DNA from 4 places in the Clostridium beijerinckii genome. Region 2 is predicted to be linked to each of the others. Evidence: riboswitches for the same ligand, from Rfam matches in the RefSeq annotation. Region 2 holds a riboswitch; each other region holds the start of a gene.

Region 1 (3,897 bases), 680 kb from region 2:
TTAAGCCAACTACTTGAAAATTATTTGCTTAGCAACTATGCCTCCGTAACATCAATAACTGAAATTTCTGAGAAATTTGGATTTACAAATGAATATATAAGTAAGATTTTTAAAAAATATACTGGAGTAACTCCTATAAAATATATAACTAGAATTCGCATTAATGAAGCCAAACAGCTTTTAATTAATCAGCCTGACTTGGAAATAAAAAAGGTGGGTGAATTAATTGGTTATAAAGATGCCTTCTATTTTAGCAGAGTATTTAAATCTAATGTAGGTGTGTATCCTAGCGACTATAGAATAAAACATTTAAATTATAACTAATAATTCTATATTGTTCTCATAATATTGTATTTTACACCATATTAATTACTATCATGAATTTATCACTCCAAAGAAAAATAGAAGGCAAACTCTCATATTGACTGTTTGCCTTCTGCCTCTTAAGTAACTAACCAAAAACTTTTTCTTAGAACTAAGTTGAATAATTATTTTTTTTATTAACTAAATGATTCCTAACTTTCAAATGCTTGAGATAAGTCATAAATTATATCATCAATATGTTCTGTTCCTATTGAAAGACGGATTGTATTTGGTTTAATTCCTGACTCTGCTAGTTCAGTTTCATTCATTTGAGAATGTGTTGTACTAGCTGGGTGAATTACTAATGATTTAACATCAGCTACATTTGCAAGTAGTGAGAATATTTGTAGTTTATCAATAAATTCCTGTGCTTCCTTTGCTCCACCCTTAATTTCAAATGTGAATATAGAACCTGCTCCCTTAGGGAAATATTTTTTATATAAAGCATTATCAGCGCTCTCTGGTAGCGATGGATGATTAACACTTTCAACCTTTGGATGATTCTTTAAAAATTCTACAACTTTTAAAGCATTCTCAACATGACGTTCAACTCTAAGTGAAAGAGTTTCTAAACCTTGTAATAATATAAATGCATTAAATGGACTTATGCATGCACCCGTATCTCTTAATAAAATAGCACGAATTCTTGTCACATATGCGGCAGCCCCAACTGCTTCTGCGAACTTAATTCCATGATAACTTGGATCTGCTTCTGATAATTGTGGGAACTTTCCTGAACCTATCCAGTCAAACTTTCCTGAGTCCACAATAACTCCACCTAATGATGTACCATGCCCCCCAATAAATTTAGTTGCTGAATGAACAACTATATCTGCTCCATGTTCAATCGGTCTAAATAAGTATGGTGTTCCAAATGTATTGTCCACTATTAGTGGTATTTTATGCTTATGTGCAATTTCTGCTAATGCTTCAACATCTAAAATATTTGAGTTTGGATTTCCAAGTGATTCGATTAAAATTGCTTTGGTATTATCTTGAATTGCATTTTCAAAATTTGATAGGTCAGATGGATCTACAAATGTTGTTGTAACACCGTTTGTAGGAAACGTATGTGCTAACAAATTATAAGATCCTCCATATATAGTTTTTTCTGCAACTATGTGATCACCAGCTTTAGTTATATTTTGCAATGCATATGTTATTGCTGCTGCTCCAGATGCTACCGCAAGAGCTGCTACTCCACCTTCCAAAGCTGCAACACGTTTTTCAAAAACATCTTGTGTTGAATTTGTTAAACGACCATATATATTTCCAGCATCAGCTAGTCCAAATCTTGCTGCTGCATGTGCAGAATTTTTAAATACATATGAAGTTGTTTGGTAAATTGGCACTGCTCTAGAATCTGTTGCTGAATCAGGTTGTTCTTGCCCTACATGAAGTTGAAGTGTTTCAAATTTTAATTTTCTTTCTTGATTACTCATAATTTGTTGCCCCCATTTTATATAATTTTTATTTTTAATATATTTACTATGATTTGTACGTTACCCTAATTTTCTAGATATTATATTTAGCTTTGAATTTGATTTTTATCACGATCCTAGAGAAATATACAAATAATTAGACATTTAGATAATAAAAGAGCTACTTTCTAGATAAGAAAGTAGCAAAAAAATATGTACATTCTTATCTTTCAGATAAAATATCTGCAGGAATTAGCACCTTAAATTAAAATAGATTTTTAATTCAGGTTGCTAGGCATCATAGGGCCAGTCCCTCCGCCTTTCTTGATAAAAATTATTATATTATATTATTCTTAGTTGTTTACTATGATATAAAGTATACATTTTATTGTTATATATGTCAACAGTATTTTAAATTTTGCATCTATTTTTTATCAATTAGTTATTTTATCTAGAATTCCCAGTTATATATTCTAAATAAACCCAGTCGCAATATTTCTTTTCTACTTTACAAATATTTAATCTTGATAGATAATAATTATTATAAAAGACATGGAGGTATTAAAATGGAAAGTTTAACTTTAGAAGAAGGAATGAAAGCTCCTGATTTTACATTAGTAGGATCTGATAAAAAAGAACATAAATTAAGTGATTATTTAAATAAAAAAGTCATCTTGTATTTTTATCCTAAAGATAATACTCCTGGCTGTTCACAAGAAGCACAAGATTTTAAAAATGGTTTGGATGATTTTGAAATGAAAAATGCTGTTATTTTAGGTATAAGCAGAGATTCTCTAACGTCTCATGATAAATTTATTGCAAAATATAAATTGCCCTTCATTCTTCTTTCAGATGAAAAAGAGGAGGTATGTAATCTCTACGGCGTATTAAAGGAAAAAAATATGTTTGGGAAGAAATCCATAGGTATTGAAAGAAGTACATTCGTAATAGATGAAAATGGGATTATATCAAAGATTTATAGGAAGGTTAAGGTTACAGGACATATAGAACAATTAAAATGTTCTATACAATAATTTAATTATTTAAAATATTTTATGATAATAAATAAAAAAAGATAGTTATTACAACTATCTTTTTTGCTTACCTCGCAACGTCCTACTCTGCCACACAGTCTCCCATGCAGTACCATCGGCGCTATAGACCTTAACTTTCCTGTTCGGAATGGGAAGGAGTGTTACCTCTATGCCATCATCACGAGATTAAGTGAGTTCCCAAATCTATAATTTGGTCGAACGAACTTATGCAAATCACTTTTGCGATTTGTATTCCTTATTCGTGTAAATTAGTACTCAGCGAACGAATGTGAGTCGAGTTTCCTTTGAAAAAAGACTCTTAGTTTACGCTTATACTACAATTACATTAATCTATTACTGTAATTATTCCTTTTTGAAAAAACTTTGTTCTTTCAAAATTGCACACAGTTTCTTTAATGTATATTACAACTTGACTATATTGGTCAAGCCCTCGACCTATTAGTATCAGTCAGCTAAATATGTTACCATACTTACACCTCTGACCTATCAACCTTGTAGTCTTCAAGGGGTCTTACTAGCTTATGCTATGGGAAATCTCATCTTGAGGTGGGCTTCACACTTAGATGCTTTCAGCGTTTATCCCTTCCCGACTTAGCTACCCAGCTATGCTTCTGGCGAAACAACTGGTACACCATAGGTCAGTCCATCCCGGTCCTCTCGTACTAAGGACAGCTCCTCTCAAATTTCCTACGCCCGCGACGGATAGGGACCGAACTGTCTCACGACGTTCTGAACCCAGCTCGCGTGCCGCTTTAATGGGCGAACAGCCCAACCCTTGGGACCTACTTCAGCCCCAGGATGCGACGAGCCGACATCGAGGTGCCAAACCTCCCCGTCGATGTGAACTCTTGGGGGAGATCAGCCTGTTATCCCCGAGGTAGCTTTTATCCGTTGAGCGATGGCCCTCCCACGAGGTACCACCGGATCACTAAGCCCGACTTTCGTCCCTGCTCCACTTGTAGGTGTCGCAGTCAGGCTCCCTTCTGCCTTTACACTCTTCGAACGATTTCCGACCGTTCTGAGGGAACCTTTGGGCGCCTCCGTTACATTTTAGGAGG
Region 2 (3,897 bases):
TAATGTTAAACCTACTACACTTGCGCCGTATTTTTTTACTATAGGAAGTATTCTATCTAAAACTTCATCTTCTCCATTTACAGAATTTAATATAGGTTTTCCATTATAATATCTGAGCCCTGTCTCTATTGCTTTATGATCAGAAGAATCTATTTGAAGTGGTGTATCCATGATGCCTTGAATCTCTCTAATTACTTTATGCATCATATCTGCTTCATCAATTTCAGGTAATCCTACATTAACATCTAGAATGTGAGCTCCAACTTCTATTTGGGAAACTGCTTGATTTAATATATAATCTAAATCTCCATTTTTTAAAGCTTCCTTAAATAACTTTTTACCTGTAGGATTAATTCGTTCACCTATTATTCTAACACCATCTATCCTTACTACTTTTGATGGTGTACAAACTGCGGAATAATATTCTTTTTCTATGGACACAAGTTTCTTGTTTCTCGTTATTTTATACAATTCCTCGATATATTCTGGACTTGTTCCACAACATCCACCTATCACTCTTACCCCTAGATCAATAAATCCACATAAAGTATCTGCAAATTCTTCTTTAGTAACATCATATTTTGTTTCATTACCTATTGATAATGTTGGAAGGCCTGCATTAGGCTGAACCATTACTGGGATATGTGATAAGTTGCATATTTCTTCAACAATTGGTTTTAGCTGCTTTGGCCCCAAAGAGCAATTAACTCCAAGTGCATCTACTCCTAATCCTTCTAATACAAGTACCATGGCTTCTGGAGTACATCCGGTGAATGTTCTCAAATTTTCTTCAAAGGTCATTGTACAAAATATTGGCAAACTTGAATTTTCCTTTGCTGCAAGCACTGCGGCCTTAAGCTCGTATAAATCTGTCATTGTTTCAATTAAAATTATATCAACACCAGATTTAACCCCTTGAATTATTTGTCGTTTAAAAATTTCATACGCTCTGTCAAAACTTAGAGTTCCCATAGGCTCTAAGAGTTCCCCTATAGGACCTACATCCAGTGCTATATATGTTTCACTATTTCCTTTAGCTTTTTTGGCAATATTAACTGCCGCATCTATCGCTTCTTCAACCACTAAATCACAAAGTTTTAGCTTAAGTTCATTAGCACCAAAAGTATTAGTAGTTATTACATTAGCACCGCTAGATATATATTCTCTATGAATTTCTTCTATTATATGTGGCTCTTTTAGATTTAAGATTTCAGGATTTTCTCCTAATTTCAGTCCTTTCTTTTGAAGCATTGTTCCCATAGCTCCATCAAATATTAATATGTTATTTTTTATATATTCCCTAAGCCCCACAGATTTCTCCCTCTCTTCTAAAACTGCAATTTTTATAGTTAGCACATTTTTTGCAGCTCTTTATTTTCTTTTTACTTCCACTATCTATTATTCCTATTATTGCTGTAACAGATTTCCTGGGAAATAGTAAATTGTTTTCTGATACAGTAAGTCCAATTTTTTTTTGAGCATCTAATACCCATAAAAAGCTACTTTGAACATCTAACGGCAAATCTCCATAACCTGGACTATACCTAAAAGTTATATCCTTATTATTCAATATAGCTTTTTCCTTAACAATACTTTCTACATAATCGCATATTTCCTCTACTGCCGTTGTAGCACAAGCATCTAATATAAGTGCCTTTGTTAAATTTATTTTTTCATATAATCTCGTTTTTCTTTCTACATCATTTCCCAAAGTTGCTGCCATTAATACGCACTGTTTTGAATCTTTAAGATGCTCATTTATATCTTTTCCATATAAAATTAGTTTTGTATTAACAACCTCTATAGCCTCATCAAGCTGTATTATATCTTTATATTCATACATAAATCTTGGGGTAATTATCTTCTTTATTTCTTCTCTGCATTCCTCAATAAGATTTATAATATTTTCATCTATATCCTGTCCTTTATATCCAAGGTACCTAAGTACTTCATCCTTGTTTATCTGTAGTTTCAAATCTCCCATATATTAATCACCACCTTATTACTAATCTCAAAGCACTACCATGTCCTATAAATTTTCATTGTTACTCTTCACAATCATTTATATAATCTTTCTTTTTGATAATTTATTTTAACAAAAAAAGCCTAAAGGTATTCCTTTAGGCTTAAATGCTTTTTAATACCTTATCTACCAGCTTTTACGCTGCAGGATTTAGCACCAAGTAATTCTATAAAATTTACCGGTTGCTGGGTTTCTTCGGGCCAGTCCCTCCACCACTCTTGATAAGTTCCTATAATTCTTAATTATATATTATAATATCTTGCTTGTAAATCTTTCATCTTTAACTTTAAATACTACACTTAAAATATAAAATGTCTAAATATACTAACTTTATCTTTTAATCAGCAGCAATATTATAGAAATCGCACTAAAAGATAAACTTATTAACATTATGTAATTTACGACTTGTACAGTAGTAAGACCTCTTTTCTCTAATCTAAAATGTATCTGGCTTCTATCTGCTTGATACACTGGTTTCCCTTCCGAGAATCTTTTAATAATGACAAATAAATTATCAAATATAGGTACTGCTAAAGCAAGTATTGGTATAAACAAACTTAAAACAGTTGCCTGCTTAAATGCCCCTTCCAATGCTGTTATACTTAAAATAAATCCTAAAAAATTAGCTCCAGAATCTCCCATAAAAACTTTTGCCGGGAATCTATTATAATACAAAAATCCCAAAATTGTTCCAACTAACATTATAGATACTAATGCAGAATCACTTTGTTCTAATATAATTGCTGCTAAGAAAAATGTTATTGCAGATATGAGGGATAACCCTCCTGCCAATCCATCCATACCATCAGACCAGTTAATTACAGTTGTAACTCCAAATATCCAAGTTATTGTAAGGATAAATTGTATTGTAGTGTTCAACTCTACATAACTGCCTGTAAAAGGATTTGTAAATCCTTGAAAAAAAACACCTGCCTTAAACACTAAGATTGCAGATAATAGCTGAATAACTAATCTTGGAAATATAGCAAATTCTTTTCCTTTAGTCTTATACCAATCATCTATTAAACCAATTATTATTATCATTGTTGCTGCAACAAAAACAGTTAATTGCTGCTTCATATCGTCCCTTGGGAATATAAAATACGAAACAAAAAAACCAAAATATAATGCTAAACCTCCGCATAGTGGTGTTGGCACTTTATGTTGTTTTCTTTTGCTGGGCTTATCCGTGAAATGTAATTTGTTAGCTAGTTTCATAAGAAATGGCATGGTAATTAATGCAGTTATAAGTGAAATTACCATTGCTAATACATAATCCATCTTTCCTACTCCTTAGTTAAATATACAGTAGTAAATTATATCCAAGTATTCCATCTTGGTTTACTTCCTATTTGATTATACTATTAAAGATATCTTATATCAATTACAAAATTATTACGGTATAATTAAAAACTAAGAACATAATTTTTTTCCTTTTAAAATACTACTTCTTTTTCACCTTTAGTTGTATTCCAATATTAAAAACTAACGCAATAGCTAATAAAACTAATGCAACTAACATGATATTATGTAAACCACCGTACATAATCTGCTTCATAAGTGGTAATAAATTTTTGGGTAAATCACCTGCGCTTTGGGAGTCACTCAACTTATTTAATGCTTCAATAGTAACTTCTCCATGAGATTCAGCCACACCTTTGTTTAAAGCGTTATTTAAAATTACTCCATATATTGATGACATAAATGTTTGACTTAAAATACGTAAAAGATATGCAAATGATGTTGCAATTGGAATATCTCGTTTTTCGGCATCCTGTTGTACGCTTATTTGTAATATATTAAAACTTAAACCCAAACCAAATCCCTCAAATGCTCCTGCTATTAATAGACCCCATAATGGTATAGCTATTCCA
Region 3 (3,897 bases), 890 kb from region 2:
AAAATAAATGCATACCAAGTTGGGAAGATAAAAAACATTATGATGGATTGGTATTTAATGATCTTGTAGATGAATCTAAAAAGTGGGTTAAAGAAGTAAAAGCCAAGGGCGCAGATGTTGTTATAATATCAGCACATAGTGGTCAAGAGAGTGATGCAGATGTTATACCAGAAAATGAAATTAATGCAATAGCGACACAAGTTGATGGAATAGATGCAATTATGGCAGGTCACACACATTTAAAAGTAAATGATCTAACTAAGAAGAATCCAGAAGGTAAAGTTGTTCCAATAGTTGAGTCAACTAAGGGAGCTACAGGTTTGGCACAAGTGGATATGAACTTTGATGGAAATGCAAAGCTTATAGGAATTTCAACAAAAAACATTGTTATCGATAATAGCATAGTAGATGATCAGGAGATTGTCGATTTAATTAAACCTTATGAAGATACAACATTAAAATATGTAGATACAAAAATAGGAACTTCAACTGGAGAATTTACAGGAAGTGGACAGTTAACTGAGCCTACTGCAATTATGGAGCTCATTAATAAAGTACAAAAAGAAAGTGCTGGGACTCAATTATCAATTGCGGCACCATTAAGTTCTGGAGCATATATACCTCAAGGGGATGTTACAATAAAAGATATGATGGCAGTATATGTATTTGAAAACTTTTTGTATGGAGTAAAAATGACAGGAAAGCAATTGAAGGATTGGATGGAATATTCAGTTAGATATTATGCTCAAACAACAGGGGATAATGCAGCAGTAATAAAAGATCCAATATTAAATATTCCAGATTATAACTTGGATCAATTATATGGTGCAACATATGATATTGATTTAACACAGCCTGCATGTACTATCGGTAAGGAAACAGGAAGAGTAATATCAGGAAATAGAATAAAGAATTTAAAGGTTAATGGTGTTGAAGTAAAAGATTCAGATGAATTTACAGTTGCTATAAACAATTATAGATTTAATGGCGGTGGTGGTTTTATGAAGGCCGCTGGATTAAGTAATACTGATCCAAATATTATTGTCTATGATTCAGGAAAAGCACTTGGTGATGATGGCCAAGTGAGAAGCTTAATGACTAGCTACATTAAAAAACATGGAGAGATATCTCCAGATTGCTCAAATAATTGGGAGATACTGAATGTAGATAAACAGAAAAAAGCAGCTTAAGATATGAAGCAATTATTTTGAGGAATAAAATATATAAAGTGATTCTAGTAAAAATGAAGCCATGCACATAGATAGATTTATCTACATGTGTATGGTTTCAAATTTTATTGTAGAATATTTATTATTTTTTATGTTAATATTTTTATTAGCATAGATATTGATTTTGAATATTTGATAGAAATATATAGCATATGCAGCAGATTTAACAATATAAATATAAAATAATTTAATATTTATACTATAAACTTAAATTTATTAATTAATTTCGTAAAAAAATCTTGCAATATATGCAGAAAATATATATAATAAAACCAATCCGATTACAATACTTGGATTTGAAAGAGCAAAAGGTTATTCTATAGATTTTGACAAATTAAAAAAAGTTGTATATAATTAGGTCAAAGCTAAATTAAATAATCTGAATATCTTATCGAGAGCGGTGGAGGGACTGGCCCTTTGAAACCCGGCAACCGAAATATTATTTTTATTAAATGATATTTATATGGTGCTAATTCCAGCAGCTTTTAGCTGATAGATGAGAGGATAAATTTGTATGGTGTTTTATGCGCTAGAGATTTATTCTCTAGCGCTTTTGTTTTGAGGTGAACGTTAATAATCAAGTTAATTATTACATCACCTTAGTTATCCGGAAACTAACAAAACAAAGTCAAAGGAGGAAATGTGTTTGATAGAAATTAAAAATGTGGTAAAGAATTTTGGGGAAACACAAGTTATAAAAGATGTATCAATAAGCATTAAAGAGGGCGAAATTTATGGAATAATAGGGCACAGCGGAGCAGGAAAGTCAACATTATTAAGATGCATTAATGGACTTGAATCTTATGATGGAGGTTCAGTAAATGTAATGGGGAAAGAGGTTTCATCATTAGAAGGAAAAAGTCTTAGGGAATTTAGAAAAGATTTGGGGATGATTTTTCAAAATTTCAATCTTATGCAAAGAAAAAATGTTTTTGATAATGTTGCTCTTCCTCTTGAAGTGTGGGGGTACAACAAAAGTGAAATTAAGGACAAAGTATTAAGATTATTAGATTTAGTTGGATTAACAGACAAAAAGCTAAGCAAACCGTCAGAGCTTAGTGGTGGACAAAAACAAAGAGTAGCAATAGCAAGGGCATTAGCACTAGACCCTAAAATACTACTTTGTGATGAGGCTACTTCTGCCTTAGATCCTAAAATTACAAAAGATATTTTAGCGTTACTTTCTAAAATAAACAAAGAATTAGGGATTACGATAGTAATGGTAACTCATCAAATGGAAGTAATAAAAGAAGTTTGTGAAAAAGTTGCACTATTAGATGGTGGAAAAATAAAAGCAGAAGGAAGAGCAGAAGATTTATTCTTACAACCAGGAAAATCATTAAAGAAATTCTTAGGAGAAGAAGATGAAGGGATACTACCAGAAGAAGGTGTTAATATCAAGATATTCTTCCCAAGTGATTCTTCTGAAAATGCATTAATCACAAAGATGGCAAGGGAATTAGAAATAGATTTTTCTATAGTTTGGGGAAAACTTGAAAAATTTAGAAGCGAAGTATTAGGCGGGCTTGTAATAAATATCAGCGAAGATGATAAGGACAAGGTTATAAAGTACCTTGAAAATAAGGAAATCTTATTGGAGGTGATCGAATAATGAATCAGGTAATAGTAAAAGCTTTAATAGAAACTCTAGAGATGGTTTTTGCATCGACTATAGGTTCACTTATTTTAGGATTTATACCTGCAATAATATTAACAGTTACTGCAAAAGACGGATTAAGACCAAATAAAATAGTTTATACAATTTTAGATTTAGTAATTAATATATTAAGAAGTTTTCCAGTTATCATATTAATGGTAGCAATAATACCATTAACTAGATTTATTGCTGGTAAATCTATAGGTACAGAAGCAGCTATTGTTCCACTTACAATTGCAGCAGCACCATTTGTGGCAAGAATTATAGAATCATCACTTAGAGAAGTGGATAAAGGAATAATAGAGGCGGCAAGATCTTTTGGAGCATCAAACACTCAAATTATCTTTAAGGTAATGCTTAAAGAAGCAATTCCTTCAATAGCATCAGGAATTACTCTTACAATAATAAGTATTGTTGGATATTCTGCAATGGCAGGAACTATTGGGGGTGGAGGACTTGGTCAAGTAGCTATAAGCTATGGATATCAAAGATTCCAAACTGATTATATGGTAGTAACATGTATTGTGTTAATTATAGTAGTACAAGGACTACAGCTTATAGGCAATTATTTTTACAATAAATTATCAAAATAGGGGGAATAAATATGAAAAAGAAATCAATTTTATCAGTAGTTTTAGCAGGAGTAGTGACACTAGGATTAGTAGGTTGCGGGGGCACAGCTACTTCAGGAAGCAAAGATTCTAAGAATGACAAGGTAATAAAGATTGGGGTAACACCAAAGCCACATGAAGAAATAGTGAATATAGCTAAACCATTACTTGAAAAAGAAGGATATACAGTAGAAATAACAGAATTTAATGATTACAATCAACCTAACACTGCTGTAGAAGAAGGGTCATTAGATGCAAACTTCTTCCAACATACTCCATACTTGAACGAACAAAATTCATCTAAGGGATATCACCTAGTTTCAGTTGGTGCAGTACATTTAGAACCAATGGGATTATATTCTAAGAAGGTAAAAAGTTTAGATGAACTTAAAGATGGAGC
Region 4 (3,897 bases), 1.3 Mb from region 2:
CTGGCAAAAGAAACAGAGAGAATTATAACATTAAGGGATGGAAAGATAATATCAGAAGAAGATAACGACAAGTATGTAAGAAAATTTCCAGATGGTGAAAAGATATGTTTATAAAAGAAAATATATTGCTTGCAATAGCAGGCATAAAATCAAGCAAGATGCGTTCACTTTTAACTATGCTTGGGATTATAATAGGAATATCATCTGTTATAGGAATTGTTTCTATTGGAGGTGCAATTACATCTAAAGTAACAAGTGAGTTGGACAACATGGGTGCAAATAATATGGAAGTTGTCTTAACTGAAAAAAAAGATGATGGAACCTCTGCAGGATTTAATGATGGACCAAGTAAACAGCCAGAAGATAGCGATCTTATATCTTCAGAGCAAATAGACTCATTTAAAGAAATATTTAAGGATAGAATTAGCAGCGTAAGTATAGATGAGACAAAAGGACAGGGAAAGGTAAGGGATGGATATTTATATGCTAATGTAAATACTATTGGAGTAAACGAGGGATACAAAGAAGTTAATAATGTAAAACTGACTAGTGGGAGATTTATCACTGATAAAGATCTTAAAGGAGCGAAAAAAATTGCTATAGTCTCTGATAAACTTATTAATAATATCTTTAAAGGAAAGACTGATCCACTAGGTAAAGAAATTAAGGTTTATACAAAAGATGAAGTTGAAACATATGCAATTGTAGGGGTATATGAATATGAAAATTCTTCACTATTTGGTGGGGGTGGTATGGCATCAGAAAAAGATAGAGTTACTGATTTATATATTCCTGTAACAACAGAAAAAGCATCACAAAAAAACAAGAATTATCAATACTTTACTATTACTCCTAAACAAAATGTTGATGCTCAAAAGCTTGTAAAAGACATGAAAAAATATGGGGAAAAGCTATATAAAAGCAATAAGAATTGGACAATAGATGTTTTTAATAATCAAAGTCGAGCGGCGTCTTTTACGTCAGTGATTAATATGATATCCCTTGGTGTAGCAGTAATTGCAGCCATAGCATTACTTGTAGGTGGAATAGGAGTAATGAATATAATGCTCGTATCTGTTACGGAAAGAACGAGGGAAATAGGAACGCGAAAAGCCCTTGGTGCTAAGAGCAGCCATATAAAGATGCAATTTATAACTGAGTCAGTGATAATATGTTCAATTGGTGGAATGATAGGAATAATATTTGGAATAGGCATGGGAGTAATTGCATGCATAGTATTAAAATCACCAATATCGATATCTATTCCAACAATTTTAATAAGCTTCACTTTTTCAATGGCAATTGGTGTGTTTTTTGGATACTATCCAGCTAAAAAAGCAGCAAGTCTTGATCCGATTGAAGCCTTAAGATATGAGTAAGCAGCATGAAAAAGTAGTAGATAAAAAATAAGGAATATATATTCTAAGAAGTTTAATTCATCGAAGCTCACTTTGAACTAGTGGATAGTAAAAATTAGATATTCTATGATGAATGAATTGTATTATTTAAAACGTATATGTAAAGTATAATTTATGTTATAGAGGTTAAATTAAGAAAGATAGATATTTTAATTTTATTAATAATTAAAATATCTATCTATTTTCTTATTCTGAATAAATTTTAAGATAGGAATAAAACTTTAATAATCTAATTACATAGAAAGTCGATATTTTTACTAATAATTATTGACAAGTCTCTGTAACTATGTATAATTAGTATTAACAAAAAAATATCTGGATAAGTTAATCTTATTAAGAGTGGTGGAGGGACTGGCCCTTTGAAGCCCGGCAACCTGAAAAATTTTTATATATAAATTTTTTCGTTGGTGCTAAATCCTGCAAGAGAATATCTTGAAAAATGAGAGGAATTAAGTTTCGGTAGAACTTATAATATGACTACAAAGTCACTTCTTGTTTTGGAAGTGGCTTTTTTATTAATATTATCTCTGGTATTAGCAATAAGTAATGCATTAAGCAAAGTAAATTTAAGGAGGCAAAATAATGACTTTAAAAAAATCTTTTGAAACAATTGCAGTCAGTGGAGTATCAGGTGGAGATAAAGAAACGGGTGCTATAAGTTTTCCTATATATCAGGCAGCTACATTTAAACATCATGGCCTTAATAATAGCACAGGATATGATTATGCAAGAGCTCAAAATCCAACTAGAGAAGAAGCTGAAAAAACATTAGCTGTTTTAGAAGGTGGAAAATCAGCGATAGGGTTTTCGTCAGGAGTTGCAGCAATTACAGCCTGTATACATTTATTTAAGTCTGGAGATCATATAATCTTATCTGATGATTTATATGGTGGGACATATAGATTATTTGATGATATTTTTAGAGATTTTGGATTAGAAGCTACCTTCATTGATACTACAGTTACTAAAAATATATTAAATTCTATAAAAGAAAATACAAAGGCAATACTTATAGAAACGCCATCTAACCCTATGATGAAGGTAACAGATATAAGAGCAGTTGCAGAAATAACAAAAACAAATAATTTACTGTTAATTGTGGATAATACTTTCTTAACTCCGTACTATCAAAGGCCGCTAGAACTAGGAGCAGATTTAGTGGTTCATAGTGGAACAAAGTTTTTAGGTGGGCATCATGATTTACTTGCAGGATTCATAGTAGTAAATGATGAAGAAATATTAGAAAAACTCAGAAGAATTCACATGTCAACAGGAGCAACTTTATCTCCATTTGATTCATGGTTAATTTTAAGAGGTATAAAGACTTTACATATAAGGTTGGAAAGGTCACAAGAGAATACGCTTAAGATAGCTAAGTTTTTAGAAGGTAATCCTAAAGTAGAAAAGGTGTATTATGTAGGTCTAGAAGGTTTTGAGGGCTATGAATTAAATAAGAAACAATCGACAGGTTTTGGGGCAACATTATCGTTTAGAGTAAAAGAAAAAGAATTAGTTGCCAAGATTTTAGAAAGAGTTAAAGTAATAAGATTTGCAGAGAGTCTAGGGGGAGTGGAGACGTTAATAACATATCCATTTACCCAAACACATTCAGAGATACCGGAAGAAATTAAGCAAAGACTTGGAGTAGATGAATATCTGCTTAGGCTATCAGTAGGAATAGAGAATGTAGAAGATTTGCTAAAAGATCTGGAAAATGCTATAGGAAAATAAAATTTATAATTAAAATAGAATGGGGCGTTAAATATGAATTTTGGAACAAAATTAATACATGCAAGTGGAGATATAGATCCGACAACAGGATCAGTAAGCACTCCAATATATCAGACATCAACATTTCACCAATTTGATATAGAGAATTTCGGAAAATACGATTATGCAAGATCAGGTAATCCAACTAGAGATGTGGTAGAGAAATTAATTGCAGAACTTGAAGGTGGTGAGTGTGGATTTGCATTTGCATCAGGAATGGCAGCTATTTGCTCTGTATTATCAATATTCTCTGCAGGAGATCATGTTATAATATGTGGAGATGTATATGGTGGAACATATAGAGCTACTACAAAATTATTCTCAAGATTCAATATAGAATTCACTTTTGTAGATGCATCAAATATTGATGAAATAGAAAAAGCATTCAAAGAAAATACTAAAGGTCTTTATTTAGAGACACCTTCAAATCCACTGCTAAAAGTTATAGACTTAAGGACAGCTAGTAAATTAGCTAAAGAAAATGGAGCAATAACTATAGTGGATAATACATTTATGTCACCATATTTGCAAAGACCTATTGAGTTAGGAGTTGATATTGTTGTTCACAGTGCAACTAAGTTTCTTGGAGGTCATAGCGATGTTATAGCAGGTCTTGTTGTAACTAAAACAAAGGATTTAGGAGATAGAGTTTATCAAATACAAAATACTTTTGGTGCAGTACTTGGACCACAAGACTCGTGGCTTTTAG

Evidence for each region. Region 2 has a riboswitch for S-adenosylmethionine ahead of PZA12_RS07475 (vitamin B12 dependent-methionine synthase activation domain-containing protein). Riboswitches for the same ligand answer to the same signal wherever they lie in the genome.
Region 1: it holds a riboswitch for S-adenosylmethionine, as region 2 does, so the genes downstream of both, PZA12_RS04500 (O-acetylhomoserine aminocarboxypropyltransferase/cysteine synthase family protein) here and PZA12_RS07475 (vitamin B12 dependent-methionine synthase activation domain-containing protein) in region 2, are expected to answer to the same signal.
Region 3: it holds a riboswitch for S-adenosylmethionine, as region 2 does, so the genes downstream of both, PZA12_RS03530 (methionine ABC transporter ATP-binding protein) here and PZA12_RS07475 (vitamin B12 dependent-methionine synthase activation domain-containing protein) in region 2, are expected to answer to the same signal.
Region 4: it holds a riboswitch for S-adenosylmethionine, as region 2 does, so the genes downstream of both, PZA12_RS01315 (trans-sulfuration enzyme family protein) here and PZA12_RS07475 (vitamin B12 dependent-methionine synthase activation domain-containing protein) in region 2, are expected to answer to the same signal.

The regions. Positions count from the first base shown of each region.
Region 1 covers NZ_CP144906.1:931,405-935,301, reverse strand. Annotated here, with positions in the region: gene PZA12_RS04505 (response regulator transcription factor) at 1-324, shown strand, start outside; gene PZA12_RS04500 (O-acetylhomoserine aminocarboxypropyltransferase/cysteine synthase family protein) at 516-1,805, opposite strand; SAM riboswitch class I at 2,005-2,118, opposite strand; gene PZA12_RS04495 (peroxiredoxin) at 2,351-2,818, shown strand; rRNA gene rrf (5S ribosomal RNA) at 2,888-3,004, opposite strand; rRNA gene PZA12_RS04485 (23S ribosomal RNA) at 3,258-3,897, opposite strand, start outside.
Region 2 covers NZ_CP144906.1:1,607,200-1,611,096, reverse strand. Annotated here, with positions in the region: gene PZA12_RS07480 (homocysteine S-methyltransferase family protein) at 1-1,311, opposite strand, end outside; gene PZA12_RS07475 (vitamin B12 dependent-methionine synthase activation domain-containing protein) at 1,301-1,984, opposite strand; SAM riboswitch class I at 2,143-2,251, opposite strand; gene PZA12_RS07470 (MraY family glycosyltransferase) at 2,354-3,304, opposite strand; gene PZA12_RS07465 (MFS transporter) at 3,468-3,897, opposite strand, start outside.
Region 3 covers NZ_CP144906.1:722,078-725,974, forward strand. Annotated here, with positions in the region: gene PZA12_RS03525 (bifunctional metallophosphatase/5'-nucleotidase) at 1-1,190, shown strand, start outside; SAM riboswitch class I at 1,615-1,732, shown strand; gene PZA12_RS03530 (methionine ABC transporter ATP-binding protein) at 1,876-2,841, shown strand; gene PZA12_RS03535 (methionine ABC transporter permease) at 2,841-3,479, shown strand; gene PZA12_RS03540 (MetQ/NlpA family ABC transporter substrate-binding protein) at 3,491-3,897, shown strand, end outside.
Region 4 covers NZ_CP144906.1:262,457-266,353, forward strand. Annotated here, with positions in the region: gene PZA12_RS01305 (ABC transporter ATP-binding protein) at 1-114, shown strand, start outside; gene PZA12_RS01310 (ABC transporter permease) at 105-1,379, shown strand; SAM riboswitch class I at 1,746-1,864, shown strand; gene PZA12_RS01315 (trans-sulfuration enzyme family protein) at 2,001-3,149, shown strand; gene PZA12_RS01320 (trans-sulfuration enzyme family protein) at 3,183-3,897, shown strand, end outside.